Regions from separate parts of the Blautia sp. OM07-19 genome, predicted to be linked through region 2. Evidence: riboswitches for the same ligand, from Rfam matches in the RefSeq annotation. Region 2 holds a riboswitch; the other holds the start of a gene.

Region 1 (4,922 bases), on a different contig from region 2:
GAGTCAAAATTTCCATGCTTGCAAGCATTGCCGTGGCACTTGTCTTATGCGTTTGGATACAGGGGATGCCGCTTATGGAACTCCCGCACATCCTTATCTTTGGCTTTCACAGCGAAAATGCAGAGATTGCTTCCATGCTGGATGGAGGAGGGATCGTTTCCATGCTGAGAGTCGGTGCGATCGTGTGTCTTTCCTCATCCTATTCGGGGATTTTTGAGAAGACAGGGATCCTCGACGGGATCCAGACAACAGTAGAGTCTCTGGCACAGAAAACATTTCCGTTTCTTGCGATCCTGCTCACATCAGCAGCAGCCAGCGCGATCGCCTGCAACCAGACACTTGCGATCATGCTGACACAGCAGCTCTGCGCCAGAACAGAACGAGACAAAGAGCGGTTTGCGAATGACCTGGAGGACAGTGTCGTGATCCTTGCACCAATGATCCCATGGTCGATCGCGGGGGCGGTTCCGCTTACAGCAGTCGGTGCACCGCAGAGCAGTATTTTATTCGCGTTTTTCCTGTATCTGCTGCCGCTTTGCAGGGTATTGGATGGAATTCGGAAGAAAGGATAAGAAAGATGAAATTTACAAGAGAACAGATAGCAAAAGCGCTGAAACTTTATGTCATTACGGACCGAAGCTGGCTGAAAGAAGACGAAACACTTCTTTCTGTCTGCGAAAAGGTAATCCAGAACGGGGCAACCTTCCTTCAGCTCCGAGAAAAAGAACTGGGTGCAGAGGAGACAAGAAAAGAAGCCATAGAACTTCAGAAACTCTGCCACAGATACAATATCCCCTTTGTGGTGAATGACAGTGTGGAAATCGCGCTGGAAATGGACGCGGACGGTGTACATGTCGGTCAGTCAGACATTAAGGAAAGAGACATCCGTGCTATGATAGGACCGGACAAAATCCTCGGGATGACAGCCAAGACTGTTGAACAGGCGATCGCAGCCGAAAAAGCCGGAGCAGATTACATCGGAACAGGGGCGGTTTTTGGCAGCACAACAAAGAAAGATGCCAAATATCTTTCCATGGAAGACCTGAAGAAGATCGCAGCCTCTGTCAGTATTCCGGTCGTGGCGATCGGCGGGATCAACAGCGAAAATGTCTCACAGCTTGAGGGCAGCGGAGTCAACGGTGCAGCCGTGATCTCGGGGATCTTTGCAGCGGAAGATCCGGCAGCAAAAACAGCACAGATGAGCAGGCTGACCGATATATTTTGTTAAAAATAGCCCAAATGTATTGTAATTTGTCAAAAAATATGATACTGTATAGAAAATTGAATAAAGAAGATAACAGGTGCCGAGGGCATTGTTCATGAGGTTAAAAGGGAAACAGGTGAGAAACCTGTACGATCTCGTCACTGTAAGCACGGAGTACGGTTCTGTATGCATTAAGCATGATCACTGGGAAACTGGGAAGATAGAACCATATGTTGAGCGGCAAGTCAGGAAACCTGCCTGTTGTCTGGTACGGGAATATGGATTCCAGATCACGAGTAATTGGTCGTACCGTTTTTTGATAGACCACTTACCCCTTTTTTGAGGGCTTTTTTTGTGTGCAGGATTCTGTTCAGTTTTCGTACTGTAATGTCAAAGGAGGACAAAAACATGAAAAACAAAACTGTAAAAGCACTTGCAATACTGTTAGCGATCACAACTGTATCTATGATGGGTACAGCAGGAGTTATGGCTTCTGACAACACAGCAGAGGACACTGCAACAGAGGCAGCAGCAGATGACGCAGATGACGCAGATGACGCAGAAGCAGCAGATGACGTTGCACTACTGAGCGACAAGACAGAGGACACTGCAACAGAGGCAGCAGCAGATGACGCAGAAGCTGCAGACGATACAGCAGAGGCATCTGATGATGACCAGGCAGCAGCAGACAACGTTGCAGCACTGATCGACAAGATCTACGTTCAGGAAAGAAACGACACAACAGATGAGGACTGTAAGGCAGCCAAAGAAGCATGGGATGCTCTGACAGACGCACAGAAAGAACTGGTAGAAGGTGAAGAAGCAAGCCCGGAATATTTCGGACGTGACACAGGCGATGCTTCCAAGGATGACCCACGCAACCAGGATGAGATCGGTGAGAACGAACTTCTTGTTGTAAGCTTTGGTACTTCCTTCAACGACAGCCGTGCACAGGATATCAAAGGAATCGAAGATGCTCTGGCAGCAGCTTATCCGGACTGGTCCGTAAGACGTGCTTTCACAGCACAGATCATCATCAACCATGTAGAGGCAAGAGATGATGAAGCAATCGACAACATGGATCAGGCTCTTGACCGTGCAGTAGCAAACGGAGTTAAGAACCTTGTTGTTCAGCCTACACATCTGATGCATGGTGCTGAGTACGATGAGATGGTAGAAGTAATCGACAACTACAAAGACAAATTCGAATCTGTAGCAATCGCAGAGCCAATGCTTGGTGAAGTTGGTGATGACGCTACTGTGATCAACGACGACAAGAAAGCAGTTGCACAGGCTATCACAGATGAAGCTTGCAAGGTAGCAGGATATGACAGCATGGAAGCAGCCGCAGAAGACGGAACAGCATTTGTATTCATGGGACATGGTACTTCTCATACAGCAAACGTAACATACGATCAGATGCAGACACAGATGGGAGACCTTGGATTCACAAACGCTTTCATCGGAACTGTTGAAGGTGAGCCGGAAGACACCGCATGCGAAGAAGTTATCGCTAAGGTTAAAGATGCAGGCTTCAAGAAAGTTGTTCTTCGTCCGCTTATGGTTGTAGCTGGTGACCATGCAAACAACGATATGGCTGGTGATGATGAAGATTCCTGGAAGAGCCAGTTCGAGGCATCCGGAGCATTTGACAGTGTTGACTGCCAGATCGAAGGTCTTGGAAGAGTCGCAGCAGTTGAGGATCTGTATGTAGCACATACAAAAGATGCTATCGATTCTCTGGGAACAGCTGATGATGCAGCAGAAGTAACAGATGACACAGAAGAAGCTTCTGATGATGCAGCAGCAGAGGAAACAACAGACGATGCAGCTGATACTACAGAAGAAGCAGCAGAATAATAAAGAAACAGTTTTTATGTAAGATAACGGGGCTGCCCGGGAGGATCTAGGTCTTTCCGGGCATTTCCTGTAAAAGCAGGAGGAAAATATTATGAAACGTTCAGTGGCAATGATGGCATGCGTATTAAGCGGAGCACTTATGCTTGGAAGCTTTACGCCGGTTCTGGCAGAAACAGAAGTCAAGTCAGTTTCTACAGCAACAGCAGATGCCAAGAAGGATGATGCCAAGGCTGATACAACCGATAAGAAGGACGATGCAAAGGATGCAGTTCTGGAAGATGGCACCTACAGTGCTGAGTTTGACACAGACAGCGGAATGTTCCATGTAAACGAAGCAAACGATGGCAAGGGAGTCCTGACAGTCAAAGACGGTAAGATGACACTTCATGTAAGTCTGGCTTCCAAAAATATCGTAAATCTGTTTGTGGGAACAGCAGAGGATGCACAGAAAGATGGTGCAGAACTTCTCCAGCCGACAACAGATACTGTTACATACAGCGATGGAATGTCAGAAGAAGTTTATGGTTTTGATATTCCGGTTGAAGCTATTGACGAAGAATTTGACCTTGCCCTGATCGGAAAGAAAAACAAATGGTACGACCATAAGGTAAAAGTCACCAATCCTCAGAAAGAATCTGATGAGACAGCAGCAACAGAAGAGACGAAGGACACTTCAACAGACGATACAAAAGAAGCGTCAGAGAAATAAAATTGTCTTTGGACAAAACGATAACCAAATATGCAGTACAATAAAAATATCCTGTACGGATCCAGTGTCATAACTGAACCCGCCAGGATATTTTTTTATGTAGTAATATCGATCAGTGAAACTGAGGGATATTATTTGATGCGGATCTTGAATGTTGCTTTCTTTCCAGATCCGTCTGTTGCTTTGGCAGTGATGGTAACTGTACCTTTTTTGCCTTTGATGGTTTTGACTTTACCGTATTTGTCAACGGTAGCAAGTTTTGTATTGCTGGAAGACCATGCAAGTGATCTGTTTGCGCTTCCGCCCTGAGAAGTAACGGCTGCGGTTACTTTTGTGGACTGACCGTTGGTAACGGTAGTTTTTCCGGAAAGCCTGATGCTCTTTACAGAACCTTTCATGCAGGCAAGGGTGATTCTTGCATATTTCTTGCTGCCATCTTTTGCAGTAGCTGTGATGGTGACTTTTTTGCCGCCTGCATTTTTGTTGAAGGTTACAATACCGGTAGAGCTGACAGTTGCGATTCTGGTATTGCTGGATTTCCAGGTTACTGCTTTGTTTGTTGCATTGGAAGGAGTGATTGTAGCTCTGAGCTGTACTCTTTTGCCTGCTGTGATGTAGCGGGAAGGAGCAGCTGCAAGTTTGATGCTGGTTACTTTGTAAACTGGGTTGGCAACAGTAACTTTGCATGTTGCTTTTACTTTTCCTGCCGTAGCGGTGATCACAGCAGTACCTGCTTTCACTGCTTTTACAGTACCGTTAGCGGATACAGTTGCAACTTTGGTATTGCTGGATTTCCATACAACTTTGTCTGTTGTATTGGAAGGTGCAACAGTGGCCTTTAATGTAAAGGACTTACCGGTAGTGATTTTTTTGCTTGTAGCATTCAGCGTAACTTTGGCAGCGGCTACAGGTTTCTTAACCAGTGCTTTTACAGCTGCTGTAATATCAGAAGCCATCTTGTCAACATCGGCCTGCTGGTATACGGTACAGTTTTTGTTAACTGCGTCTACAGCAGCTCTTACAGCAGCAACCGTTTCGTCAGTGTAGATGGAGAGATCCTTTGGAACAGCAGCCAGAGCCGCATCTACAGCGGTGTAATCAGCAGCAGCAACCGGTGTAATGGTAAGTGTGCCATTTGTCTTGCTTACA
Region 2 (4,922 bases):
TCGAGGATATCACGGATGGAATCCCCAAGCATATTAAATACAACAACTACTACAAAAATAGCAAGACCCGGGAAGATCATCAGCCACGGAGCGGACTGCATACACGCTCTTCCTTCATTCAGCATATAACCCCATTCCGGTGCCGGCGGCTTCGCGCCAAATCCCAGGAAGGACATTGCTGCCAGTTCCAGCATCATGGAACCTATATCTGTCGCAGCAGTAATGATCAGTGTAGGAAGTGCATTTGGAAGCATATATCGAAACAGCATATACGGTGTTTTGGAACCGGTAACGATCGCTGCTGATACATAATCCCTGTCACGGATCTTCATAACCAGGCTTCGTGCCAGACGCGCATATTTGGTCCAGCTTACTACTACAATAGCGATGATCGCATTTTTGATACTTGCGCCCATAATACCTGCAACAGCAAGAGCAAGTACCAGTCCTGGGAAAGCAAGCATCATATCTGCAATTCGCATAATAACAGCATCAATGACACCTCCGAAATATCCTGCAAGGACTCCGGTAACAGTTCCCACCAGAAAGATCAGGGCAACAACACCAAAGGTTGCTGACAGAGATGCACGTGCTCCATAAATAACTCTTGAAAAAATATCCCTGCCCATTTTGTCGGTTCCAAAAATATGTTCCTTGCATGGCGGAAGCAGTGCATCTACCAGAGAACCTTTTAACGGGTCAACCCCTCTGGTTACCACCGGTGCAAATACTGCTGTCAGAATAATACAGACTGCAAGAATAGAAAACACGACAAAAGTTTTATTTGCTAAAAATCTGTTTTTCTTTTTCATGATTCTACTCCTTTAAACGCATACGTGGATCAATATAAACATAAGATGCATCAACGATCAGGTTAATGACCATATAAATCAGGGCAAGCCATAATACATATCCCTGGATCAGATTGTAATCACTGGATGTGATTGCTGAAACTGCAAGGTTTCCAAGACCCGGATAAGAGAAGATTACTTCTACAACACTGGTTCCTCCAAGAAGTGATCCTATGGAAAGACCAAACATTGTGATCAGCGGAAGCAATGAATTTGGAAATACATTGCCCCAGATAATCTTTGATTTCTTTACTCCTCTTGCCTGTGCACCGATCACATAATCCTGACTCAGTTCATCCAGCACCGCTGTTCTTACCTGTCTGGTATATTTGGAAGACATTGCAATCGCAAGTGTCAAAGCCGGAAGAAACAGACTCTTAAAGTCTCCCGCAGAACTGATAACCGGAAATGCATTGATATAAACACAGAATGCCAGCATTAACAGAAGTCCAACCCAGAAGTTAGGCATCGCACATCCGAGGAATGTAATTCCCCGGACGAGATAATCGATCCATTTATCTTTATATATGGCAGACAACATACCTAAAGGTACAGAAATAACCAGCATAAGGATCATGGCCATTAATGTAAGTTTCAAAGTCGGCCATAATCTGGCTGCAAGAAGTTCTGTAACTGGTTTATTTAAGCTGTATGATTTGCCAAAGTCACCTTTCAGACAGTTCTTAAGCCATCTGGTATACTGCACCAGAAACGGATCATTCAGACCAAGTTCCTCGCGTGTCTCCTGAACCATTTCTTCAGTAGGCATTACACCGGTTGCCGTGTACATGTTTCGTACAGGGTCACCTGGTGACATAAAGGTCAGTGCAAATGTAATAAAGCTGATACCGATCAATACGATCACAATCTGTAATAAACGCTTGATTATTTGCTTTTTACTCAAAAAAGACACCTCTTTTTATTTCTGTTTGTAACTATTCAGTAACTTCACAATTCGCAGACTTTTCTTATTCTGCAGGAGTAATTTCTGTTGACAGCCAGTAGTAATCTGCTGTATGGATATGTGCAGAACCAACTTTCTTACTGTAGATCATAGATGAGTTGTAGTATCCATCAATCAGAACCGCTGCATCATCTACCAGGATCTGCTGCATCTGGAAGATCAGATCTTTTCTCTTTTCCGGATCCATTTCACCTTTTAATTCTTCATATAACTTATCATAGTCCGGGTTGGAGTATGCGCAGTAGCTGGTATCAGTTGCCCAGTTAGCCATATATGCCAGAGGATCTCCGGTACCAACAGTGATCCAGTTATTGTTATTAAAGTCATAATCCAGTGCTGCAAGTTTACTCCACTGATCATCTGAGCTTCCGTATTCAGGAACAACACCGATGCCGATTTCTGCAAGATACTGTGCGTGAGCATCTGCAAAGTCATTCAGAAGACGGTTTTCATAAGAAATATATCTAAGGTTGATATTCTGGCCATCCAGTTCACGGATTCCATCTCCATCTGTGTCAACGATTCCTGCATCATCCAGAATCTGTTTTGCTTTTTCCGGATCATAGGTATATGGATTCTCAAGTTTGTCGTAATCATAGTTCAGAGTAGATGGCAGTACGGAAAATCCTGGTGTATAAAGTCCACCGATTGTTCTGGAATTACAGATTGTATCATAGTCAATTGCCATCAGGATTGCCTGACGAAGTGTTTTGTTTCCAAGAACACCATCAAAGTTCATCCATGCAAATCCGCAGCGTACACCGGATGCAATATCAACAGTAAAGTCATCACTGTCCTGGAAATCCTGAATATCTGCTACATTTGTGATATTCTCAACCAAGTCTACCTGACCACTCTGGAGAGCCATTGTTTTTGCGGAGTTATCTCCCATGAACAGCAGATTGATCTTATCGTATGGAACATCTTCACGATAATACTCATTTGCAGCTAATGTATAACCAACACCTACACCATTGAATTCTTCAATCTTGTATGGACCTGTTCCAATAATTCCATTATCGTAGTTTTCAATATGTTCTACATCTGTGATTCCCATAGTTGGGTGGCAGAGCTGTCCTACAAGGTTTGCATATGGTTTGCTTGTTTTGATGTTAATAGTATTTGCATCATCATCTACAGTAACTTCTGCTTCAAATTCCAGATATTTCTCCGGTTTGGCAGATCCGGAAGGTCCTACCTCTTTCATGTGATCAAAATACTCTTTTACCTTTGTCGGAGTTAAATCACATCCGTCAGAGAATTTAATTCCGTCTTTCAGCTTGATCGTCCATTCTGTATGCTCGTCATTTACTTCATAACTCTCAGCAAGCCACGGGATAACTTCCATATTGTCATCGAATTTAAATAATGCTTCAGCAATACCATATCTCATAGCATTCCATCCACTGTTTTCATCATTTGCACTGTTTACACATCCATCTGTGTACATCTGACATCCGAAGTTTAAAACCTTCTCATCACCCTTCGCCTGTACAGTAACTCCCATTAATAATGCAACTGTTGTTGCCGCTGCTAACACAAGTAATTCTCTTTTTGTTTTTTTCATCCTTTACTTCCTTTCTTTTTTTGTTTCTTCGTTGTTTTTCTTCCTTCTCATACTGTCCATTCCTGTGATTTTGAACGAAAAAAAAGACAGATGCTCCCACATCCGTCACGAAATCTTACCATTAAAGAATCAAACATATATATGCAACACATGAAGTTGTAACTCTTAAGCAGGATTTCTCGTCGTCCGCAAGAATCTCTTTTACCAGAAATAAGCAGGTCTCCTGACTTAAGCTTACCCATTTTCAGCACCTTCCCAGAAAAATATCTTCCAGTGGCATTCAGCTGAAAACCAACTATCACAGTGACGGGATCGTACCGGATTTACACCGGTTTCCCTTTTAATCAGACCAGCAGGACGCTTCTGCTGGTCTGAACTTATCTCTAAAATCATTAAATGACCGTATGAATACTCATCTAGCATAACATACCATCATGTATACGTCAATTATTTTAGACTCTTATTTTCTATCTATTTTTCCGTAAATTTCCGGAATTTCTCAAAATTTGTTTCCGGTGTATAGGATTTCAGAACTTCCATCATGTCCTCTACACTATATGTATTATCATACATTCCAATAGATAACGCATACTGCTTATTAAACTCATCTACTGAATCCGCTGTCCAGAATGACTGCTGCAGCCGGAAAGCACTTCCATCTTCACGGTAATCTTCTGCAAAGCCTTCCAGAGCATTTTTCATGGCAACAAATGATGGTGCAACGATAGCACCGTATTTTCCTACAAGATAGTCGATTCTTTCCTTGCCGTTATATCCCTTTTTATTAAACATTTCGTATGTATCTTCTGTAAAACAGTCAATGGAACCCAACAATACATCTGTACTGTTCTCTTCTTCATAAGCATCAATTATCTTGATAAAATCACTTGCGCTCACTACACTCAGAATAACATTATAATCTCCTGTATTCAGCGAATCAGCCAGCTTTTCATCCAGGTGATCTTTTGGATACCCCGGAACCAGAGTAATCTTAATGTCACTGCCTGTTTCAATTTCTTCAGTATCCTGCGTATTCACCAGTTCTTCTACAGACTTCTCATATGACAGGCCATATGCTTCCTGAAGCTTATTCAGAATACCAATCGTTCTCAGACGATGCATCTCATTACCGATAGCAGATCCTCCACATGCTATTATGTAATGATTCTGGTTATTCTGATCCTCTGAAACAAAATACTCCGCCATATTGGCAGCCGCATCCATTTCTGTTTCAACAGATGTTCCTATTGTTCCCAGAAAATAAGGATTATCCTTTACTTTCTCATACATTTCATCACTGATCGTTCCTGAGCCACGTACATAATACATACCATATTCTTCACATACCGGAAGAACTTCTTCAAGATCTGAGGAAAGGAAAGAAATAATTCCCTTTACATTTCTTTCATGAAGCTCGTTGATAAAGCTGATTTCTTCTTCTGCTGTACTTATACTGGAAGAATATAAAAACTCGACTTCAAAAGCCATGCCGACATAATTTTCAAAATAATTTCTAAATGCTCTTACTTCTGCATCATTC

What was found. Region 2 has a riboswitch for cobalamin ahead of DXC01_RS18945 (ABC transporter substrate-binding protein). Riboswitches for the same ligand answer to the same signal wherever they lie in the genome.
Region 1: linked by a shared signal. The riboswitch ahead of DXC01_RS11820 (sirohydrochlorin cobaltochelatase) and the one ahead of DXC01_RS18945 (ABC transporter substrate-binding protein) in region 2 are both predicted to bind cobalamin.

The regions. Positions count from the first base shown of each region.
Region 1 is NZ_QULA01000016.1:29,085-34,006, forward strand. Features, by position in the region: gene DXC01_RS11810 (Na+/H+ antiporter NhaC family protein) at 1-572, shown strand, start outside; gene thiE (thiamine phosphate synthase) at 578-1,228, shown strand; cobalamin riboswitch at 1,283-1,480, shown strand; gene DXC01_RS11820 (sirohydrochlorin cobaltochelatase) at 1,613-3,064, shown strand; gene DXC01_RS11825 (hypothetical protein) at 3,156-3,773, shown strand; gene DXC01_RS11830 (Ig-like domain-containing protein) at 3,905-4,922, opposite strand, start outside.
Region 2 is NZ_QULA01000053.1:775-5,696, reverse strand. Features, by position in the region: gene nikC (nickel transporter permease) at 1-812, opposite strand, end outside; gene nikB (nickel ABC transporter permease) at 817-1,764, opposite strand; gene DXC01_RS18945 (ABC transporter substrate-binding protein) at 1,820-3,382, opposite strand; cobalamin riboswitch at 3,579-3,778, opposite strand; gene DXC01_RS18940 (hypothetical protein) at 3,854-4,922, opposite strand, start outside.